Linked DNA regions of Hoeflea sp. 108. The protein of the gene in region 1 interacts with the protein of each later gene in a pairwise test. Links are inferred from orthologs where the notes say so. Each region holds a gene or a part of one and is shown on either strand. Other genes may lie near its edges. The genes, in order: hfq and rho.

Evidence for each region.
Region 2: the proteins of hfq (region 1) and rho interact in binary tests that used the Escherichia coli proteins (3 or more experiments, as listed by UniProt). The link is inferred for Hoeflea sp. 108 from one-to-one orthologs.

The regions. Positions count from the first base shown.
Region 1 is NZ_KB890024.1:2,561,219-2,564,520, reverse strand. The notes cover bases 287-3,269. They hold hfq (RNA chaperone Hfq), read left to right. Parts: upstream 287-1,646; coding sequence 1,647-1,892; downstream 1,893-3,269. Other genes in these bases: hflX (GTPase HflX), read left to right, coding at 1,950-3,269; B015_RS0112600 (D-amino-acid transaminase), read left to right, coding at 645-1,508; trkA (Trk system potassium transporter TrkA), read left to right, coding at 287-549. Outside these bases: more of trkA, read left to right, coding at 1-286; more of hflX, read left to right, coding at 3,270-3,284. UniProt on the Escherichia coli protein: RNA chaperone that binds small regulatory RNA (sRNAs) and mRNAs to facilitate mRNA translational regulation in response to envelope stress, environmental stress and changes in metabolite concentrations.
Region 2 is NZ_KB890024.1:5,046,766-5,049,871, reverse strand. Bases 8-2,794 are described here. They hold rho (transcription termination factor Rho), read left to right. Parts: upstream 8-661; coding sequence 662-1,927; downstream 1,928-2,794. Other genes in these bases: B015_RS0125070 (thioredoxin domain-containing protein), read right to left, coding at 1,935-2,794; hemJ (protoporphyrinogen oxidase HemJ), read left to right, coding at 8-494. In the rest of the region: more of hemJ, read left to right, coding at 1-7; more of B015_RS0125070, read right to left, coding at 2,795-3,106. UniProt on the Escherichia coli protein: Facilitates transcription termination by a mechanism that involves Rho binding to the nascent RNA, activation of Rho's RNA-dependent ATPase activity, and release of the mRNA from the DNA template.

The DNA.
Region 1 (3,302 bases):
CAGTTGCGCCGCACTGTCGTGCTCAATGGTAGCGCGCTCGACCAGAAGCTCCTGATGGAGGCCGACATCCAGGACGCCGACCTGATGGTGGCGCTGACCAACAACGACCAGGTCAACATCCTGTCGTCGGTCATGGCCAAGCGGCTTGGGTGCAAGGCCAATCTGGCGCTGATCAACAGCCCGACCTATCACGACCTGACCAAGCCGCTGGGCATCGACGCCCACGTCAATCCGAGTGCCGTGACCATTTCGCGCGTGCTTCAGCACGTCCGGCGCGGCCGCATCCGTCAGGTCCATTCGCTCCAGCGGGGGGCTGCCGAGATCATCGAGGCCGAGGCGCTGGAGACGTCGCCGCTGGTCGGTGCGCATCTGCGCGATCTCGAACTGCCCGACGGTATGCGCATCGGCGCGATCTACCGCGACGGCCAGGTGATCAAGCCGGGCGGTAACGTGAAGATCAAGCCTAAGGATAGGGTGGTCATCTTCGCGCTCGCCCATGCGGTCAAGCAGGTGGAGCAGATGTTCCGCGTCAGCCTCGAATTCTTCTGACGCTGCATTCTTCTGAGTTGGACCATCCGATCTGGCGTTGCCGGGCTATGCAAATCGGGTAGAACTCACGACAAATTTCGAGGGATCAAACAGCCATGCCGCGCATTGCCTATGTCAACGGACGCTATCTCCCGCATTCCCACGCCGGCGTGCATATCGAGGACCGCGGCTACCAGTTTGCCGACGGCGTCTACGAGGTCTGCGAGGTGGCGCGTGGCTTCATCGTCGACAGCGTCGGCCACCTCAACCGCCTCGACCGTTCGCTGTCGGAACTCAGGATCGGCTGGCCGGTGAACCGCGCCGTGCTGGTGCACATCATGCGCGAGGTCATCCGCCGCAACCGCGTCGTCAACGGCCTTGTCTATCTGCAGGTGACGCGCGGCGTCGCCCCCCGCGACCATTTCTTCCCGGCCGAAGGTACGCCTTCGGCCCTGGTCGTGACGGCCAAGCGCACCGACCCGGTTGCGTCCGCCAAAAAGGCGGCTGCCGGCCTCAAGGTCATTACCGTGCCGGAGAATCGCTGGGATCGCGTCGACATCAAGTCGGTCGGCCTGCTGCCCAATGTGCTGGCGCGCCAGCAGGCCAAGGAGGCAGGTGCACAGGAGGCGTGGTTCGTCGATCCTGACGGCACCGTCAAGGAAGGGGCCGCCACCAACGCCTGGATCGTCACCAAGGACGGCGTGCTGGTCACGCGTCCGGCCGACCATGGCATCCTGCGCGGCATCACCCGCACCACGCTGATGGATGTGGCCAGGAAACTCGGCCTGAAGGTCGAGGAGCGTGGCTTCACCGTCGAGGAAGCCAAGGGCGCGCGTGAGGCTTTCATCACCGCAGCCACCACCGTGATCATGCCGATCGTCGCGATTGACGACCAGCCCGTCGCAAACGGTCATCCGGGCTCGGTGGCACTTTCACTGCGCGAGGCATTTTTTGACGTTGCGGAAAAAATCCAAGCCTGATAACCGCTTGGGCGTAAATGGTTAAATTCATCTCGTTCAGCTTGCCGCGCGTTGTGGCAAGGGGTGTCTGCTCGCTTGACATGAGCCCGGGAATTTGGCGCATTGGCAGCAGACAGGGATCGGCGAAAGAAAAGAACAATGGCGGAACGATCGCAGAATCTTCAGGACCTGTTCCTGAATTCAGTTCGTAAGAGCAAAAATCCACTCACCATTTTCCTCATTAACGGCGTGAAATTGACCGGGGTAGTAACTTCCTTCGACAATTTCTGTGTTTTGTTGCGCCGTGACGGGCACTCTCAGCTCGTCTACAAGCATGCCATCTCCACGATCATGCCGAGCCAGCCGGTTCAGATGTTCGATGGCGAGGAAAGCCAGGGCGGCTGATTGGCGCGCGACAGGAACGCCGGCGACAAGGCCGGTGCCAGCAACGGACCCGAATCGATAGGGGGCGACAAGGCCCCCACGCGTGCTGTCGTCATTGTGCCGGTGCTTACGCGCCAGCCCAGGAATGACGACGACAGCGCACGTCCGCGCCTGGCGCGGTCATCAGAAGCCCGCCACGATGAAGCGGTCGGGCTGACGCGTGCCATCGATCTCGAACCCGTGCATACGGCAGTCGTCACGATCAACGACCCGCGACCTTCGACGCTGCTCGGCAGCGGCAAGGTCGAGGAATTCGCCGAGATCGTGAAGGAGCGCAAGGCGGAGCTGGTCATCGTCGACCATCCGCTGACGCCGGTCCAACAGCGCAATCTTGAAAAAGAGCTGAATGCCAAGGTGCTCGACCGCACCGGCCTGATCCTCGAGATCTTCGGCCGGCGCGCGCGCACCAAGGAGGGCACGCTGCAGGTCGAGCTTGCTCATCTGAATTACCAGAAGGGCCGGCTGGTTCGCAGCTGGACCCACCTGGAGCGTCAGCGCGGCGGCGCCGGCTTCCTTGGCGGCCCCGGCGAAACCCAGATCGAGGCCGACCGGCGCGCGCTCCAGGAAAAGATTCTCAAGCTCAAGCGCGAGCTCGAGACGGTGCGCCGCACCCGCGACCTGCATCGCGCCAAGCGCCGCAAGGTGCCGTTCCCGGTGGTCGCCATCGTCGGTTACACCAATGCGGGCAAATCGACGCTGTTCAACCGCCTGACTGGCGCCGGCGTTCTCGCCGAGGACATGTTGTTTGCCACGCTCGACCCGACGCTCAGGCGCGTGCGGCTGCCGCATGGCACGCCGATCATCCTGTCCGACACGGTGGGCTTCATCTCCGACCTGCCGACACATCTGATCGCAGCCTTCCGCGCCACGCTTGAAGAGGTGGTCGAAGCCGATCTCGTCATCCATTTGCGCGACATCTCCGACCCCGATACGGCGGCGCAGGCCGACGATGTCGAACGCATCCTTGCCGATCTCGGCGTCGATGCTGCCGACACCGACCGTGTCATCGAGGTGTGGAACAAGATCGACCAGCTCGACGAGGGCAACCGCGAGCGGCTGCTGTCCGACAGTGCCGATGGCCGCAAGGCCCCGCCGATTGCCATCTCGGCGATTACGGGCGAGGGGATTGCCGTTCTCACCGGGCTCATTGAGCAGCGCGTTTCCGGCGAGCTGGAGACCATCGACGTCACGCTGGCGCCAAGCCAGCTCGGCCAGATCGACTGGCTCTACCGCAATGGCGACGTGGTCAAGCGCACTGACAATGACGACGGCAGCGTGTCGATGACGCTTCAGGCGACAGCCTCCGCCCGCGACGAGATCGCGGCGCGCATCCTGAGGCACGGCAAGCACTGAGCACTGAGCTCAAGCGGG
Region 2 (3,106 bases), 2.5 Mb from region 1 along the record:
GACGCGCGATCATCTCGATCGTTGTCCTCGTCGCCCTGACAGCCGTGCTGTTTGCCTTTGCCGGCGACGGGTTCTACCTCTGGGCCAAGGCCATCCATGTGATTGCCGTGATCTCCTGGATGGCCGGGATGCTCTATCTGCCCAGGCTATTCGTCTATCATGTCGATGCCGAGAAGGGATCGGTGCAGTCGGAGACCTTCAAGGTGATGGAGCGCCGCCTGCTGCGCGCCATCATCAACCCCGCGATGATCGTCACGTGGGTGTTCGGCCTGTGGCTTGCCTGGAAGGGTTTCGGCTTCTCCGGCGGCTGGCTGCACGCCAAGATCGCCTGCGTGTTGCTGTTGTCGGGCGTGCATGGCTATCTATCGGCTTCGGTGCGCCGCTTCGCCGAGGATCGTAACGAAAAGCCGGGGCGCCACTGGCGCATCGTCAACGAGATCCCGACGGTTCTGATGATCGCCATCGTGATACTGGTTGTCGTCAAGCCGTTCTGAGCTGTTTTTAAAATTGTTAGAGCTTGCCTTGCTCTTTCGATGCGAGGGGGCTAAAACGCTGTTCTTCCTTCCCGCCATGCGCCGCCCCATTTCCATACACTGGCCGCGCCCGGCGTTTATCGCAAAATGCCGATAGAAATTTTCCCACGCTCACCCAGAGTCCGTTCATGCAGGAAATGAAACTCCAGGATTTTAAGAACAAGAAGCCGACAGATCTGATCGCCTTCGCCGAATCGCTCGAGGTCGAGAACGCCAGCGTGATGCGCAAGCAGGAACTGATGTTTGCGATTCTCAAGAAGCTGGCGGCTCAGGACATCGAGATCATCGGTGATGGCGTGGTCGAGGTTCTCCAGGACGGTTTTGGCTTCCTGCGTTCGGCAAATGCCAATTACTTGCCGGGTCCTGACGATATTTACATCTCGCCCTCGCAGATCCGCCGCTTCTCTCTGAAGACCGGCGATACCGTGGAAGGCCCGATCCGCAGCCCCAAGGAGGGCGAGCGCTATTTCGCGCTGCTGAAGGTCAACACGATCAATTTCGACGATCCTGAAAAGATCCGTCACAAGATTCACTTCGACAACCTGACGCCGCTTTATCCGACGTCACGGCTGAAGATGGAGGTCGAAAACCCGACCACCAAGGACATTTCGCCTCGCGTAATCGACCTGGTGGCACCGCTCGGCAAGGGTCAGCGCGCCCTGATCGTGGCACAGCCGCGCACCGGTAAGACCGTGCTGCTGCAGAACATCGCGCACTCGATCACCACGAACCACCCCGAATGTTATCTGATCGTGCTTCTGATCGACGAGCGTCCGGAAGAAGTGACCGACATGCAGCGTTCGGTGAAGGGCGAGGTCGTGTCCTCGACCTTCGACGAGCCGGCGGTTCGCCACGTGCAGGTCGCCGAAATGGTCATCGAAAAGGCCAAGCGCCTGGTCGAACATGGCCGCGACGTCGTCATCCTGCTCGATTCGATCACCCGTCTCGGCCGCGCCTACAACACGGTCGTCCCGTCATCCGGCAAGGTCCTGACCGGTGGTGTCGACGCCAACGCGCTGCAGCGCCCGAAGCGCTTCTTCGGTGCCGCCCGTAACATCGAAGAGGGTGGCTCTCTGACCATCATCGCCACCGCGCTGATCGATACCGGCAGCCGCATGGACGAAGTCATCTTCGAAGAGTTCAAGGGCACCGGCAACTCGGAAATCGTGCTCGACCGCAAGGTCGCCGACAAGCGCATCTACCCGGCGATGGACATCCTCAAGTCCGGCACGCGCAAGGAGGACCTTCTGGTCCAGCGTCAGGACTTGCAGAAGATCTTCGTGCTGCGCCGCATCCTGGCGCCAATGGGCACCACCGATGCGATCGAGTTCCTCATCGACAAGCTGAAGCAGACCAAGACCAACGCCGACTTCTTCGATTCGATGAACACCTGATCCCGTCTCACCGGCGGCGCAGAGCTTCTTCAAGCTTGCTGGTGTCGGTGATGACAGGCAGACAGATGAGGCCGGTGCAGAGATATGCGCCGGCCTTTTTCATATCCGGAAGCTCGTTTCCTGGCAGTTTGGCCTGCGAAGCATCGCCGCCGAGCGGTAGGAATATGTCGACGCGGCGTGGATCAGGGTTCCGATTCGGTACCGAAACAAGCGTTGGCCGCGCTGGATCTTCGATGACAATCAGCTTGGACGGCTCGAGCGCCAGTGCGCATGCGTTGACAATGCCGGCCTGGCCGAACTGCTGGCTCTGAATCCGCCCGGCGGCGTGAGCGGCGACCGACCAGGCACGCTCCTGCATCTCGATGTCGCCGGCGGCGCTCGCCAGCCGTACCATGGCCTCGATGATCTGGCTGGTGGCCGAGGGGATGGCTTCGTCGACATCGCCGCGGATGCGCAGGGGAACGTCGGCGCTGTCGGACGCGGTCAGGAAATAACCGGTCTTGTCCGTATCCGCATGCCAACTGTCGAGCGCGTCCAGAAAGCTGGAGGCGTGATTGACGTAGCTTCCGTCGCCCGTCGCCTCGAAAAGCGCTACGGCGGCATTGATCATGGCGGCATAATCACTGGACAGTGCCGGATAGAGACGTTTGTCGCCGAGGCTCGAATGCGGCAGACGCCCATTCTCTGCAGACGCTACTATGGCGCTGAATGCCTTTGCCCCGACATCGATCCAATCGCGGCGGCCAAGGCTTCGGCCTGTTTCTGCCAGTGCTGTGATCAGAAGCCCATTCCAGTCGGTGAGTGCCTTGTCGTCGCGGCCGGGCCTTATCCGCTTCTCGCGCTCGACAAGCAGCCTGGACGTCAGACCGGCGACGACTTGACGGTCTTCCACCGACTTTTCAGCCTGGCCCGAGGTCTGGTGGATGATGGGATCGCCCTCCCAAGATTGCGGCTTGGTGATCGTGAAGTATTTGAAAAAGCTGGGTGAATCGTCACCAAGAACGGTTTCGATACCGGTGCGTGTCCAAGTGTAGAACAGTCCTTCCTCACCTTCACTGTCAGCGTCGAGGCTGGAAGCAAAAGTGCCCATGGGCAGCCGCATCTCACGCAGCAGCCAGTCGACGATGTCTTCGATTCGTATCCGAAACAGATCTTTGCCGGTGGTTGCATAAGCCCAGT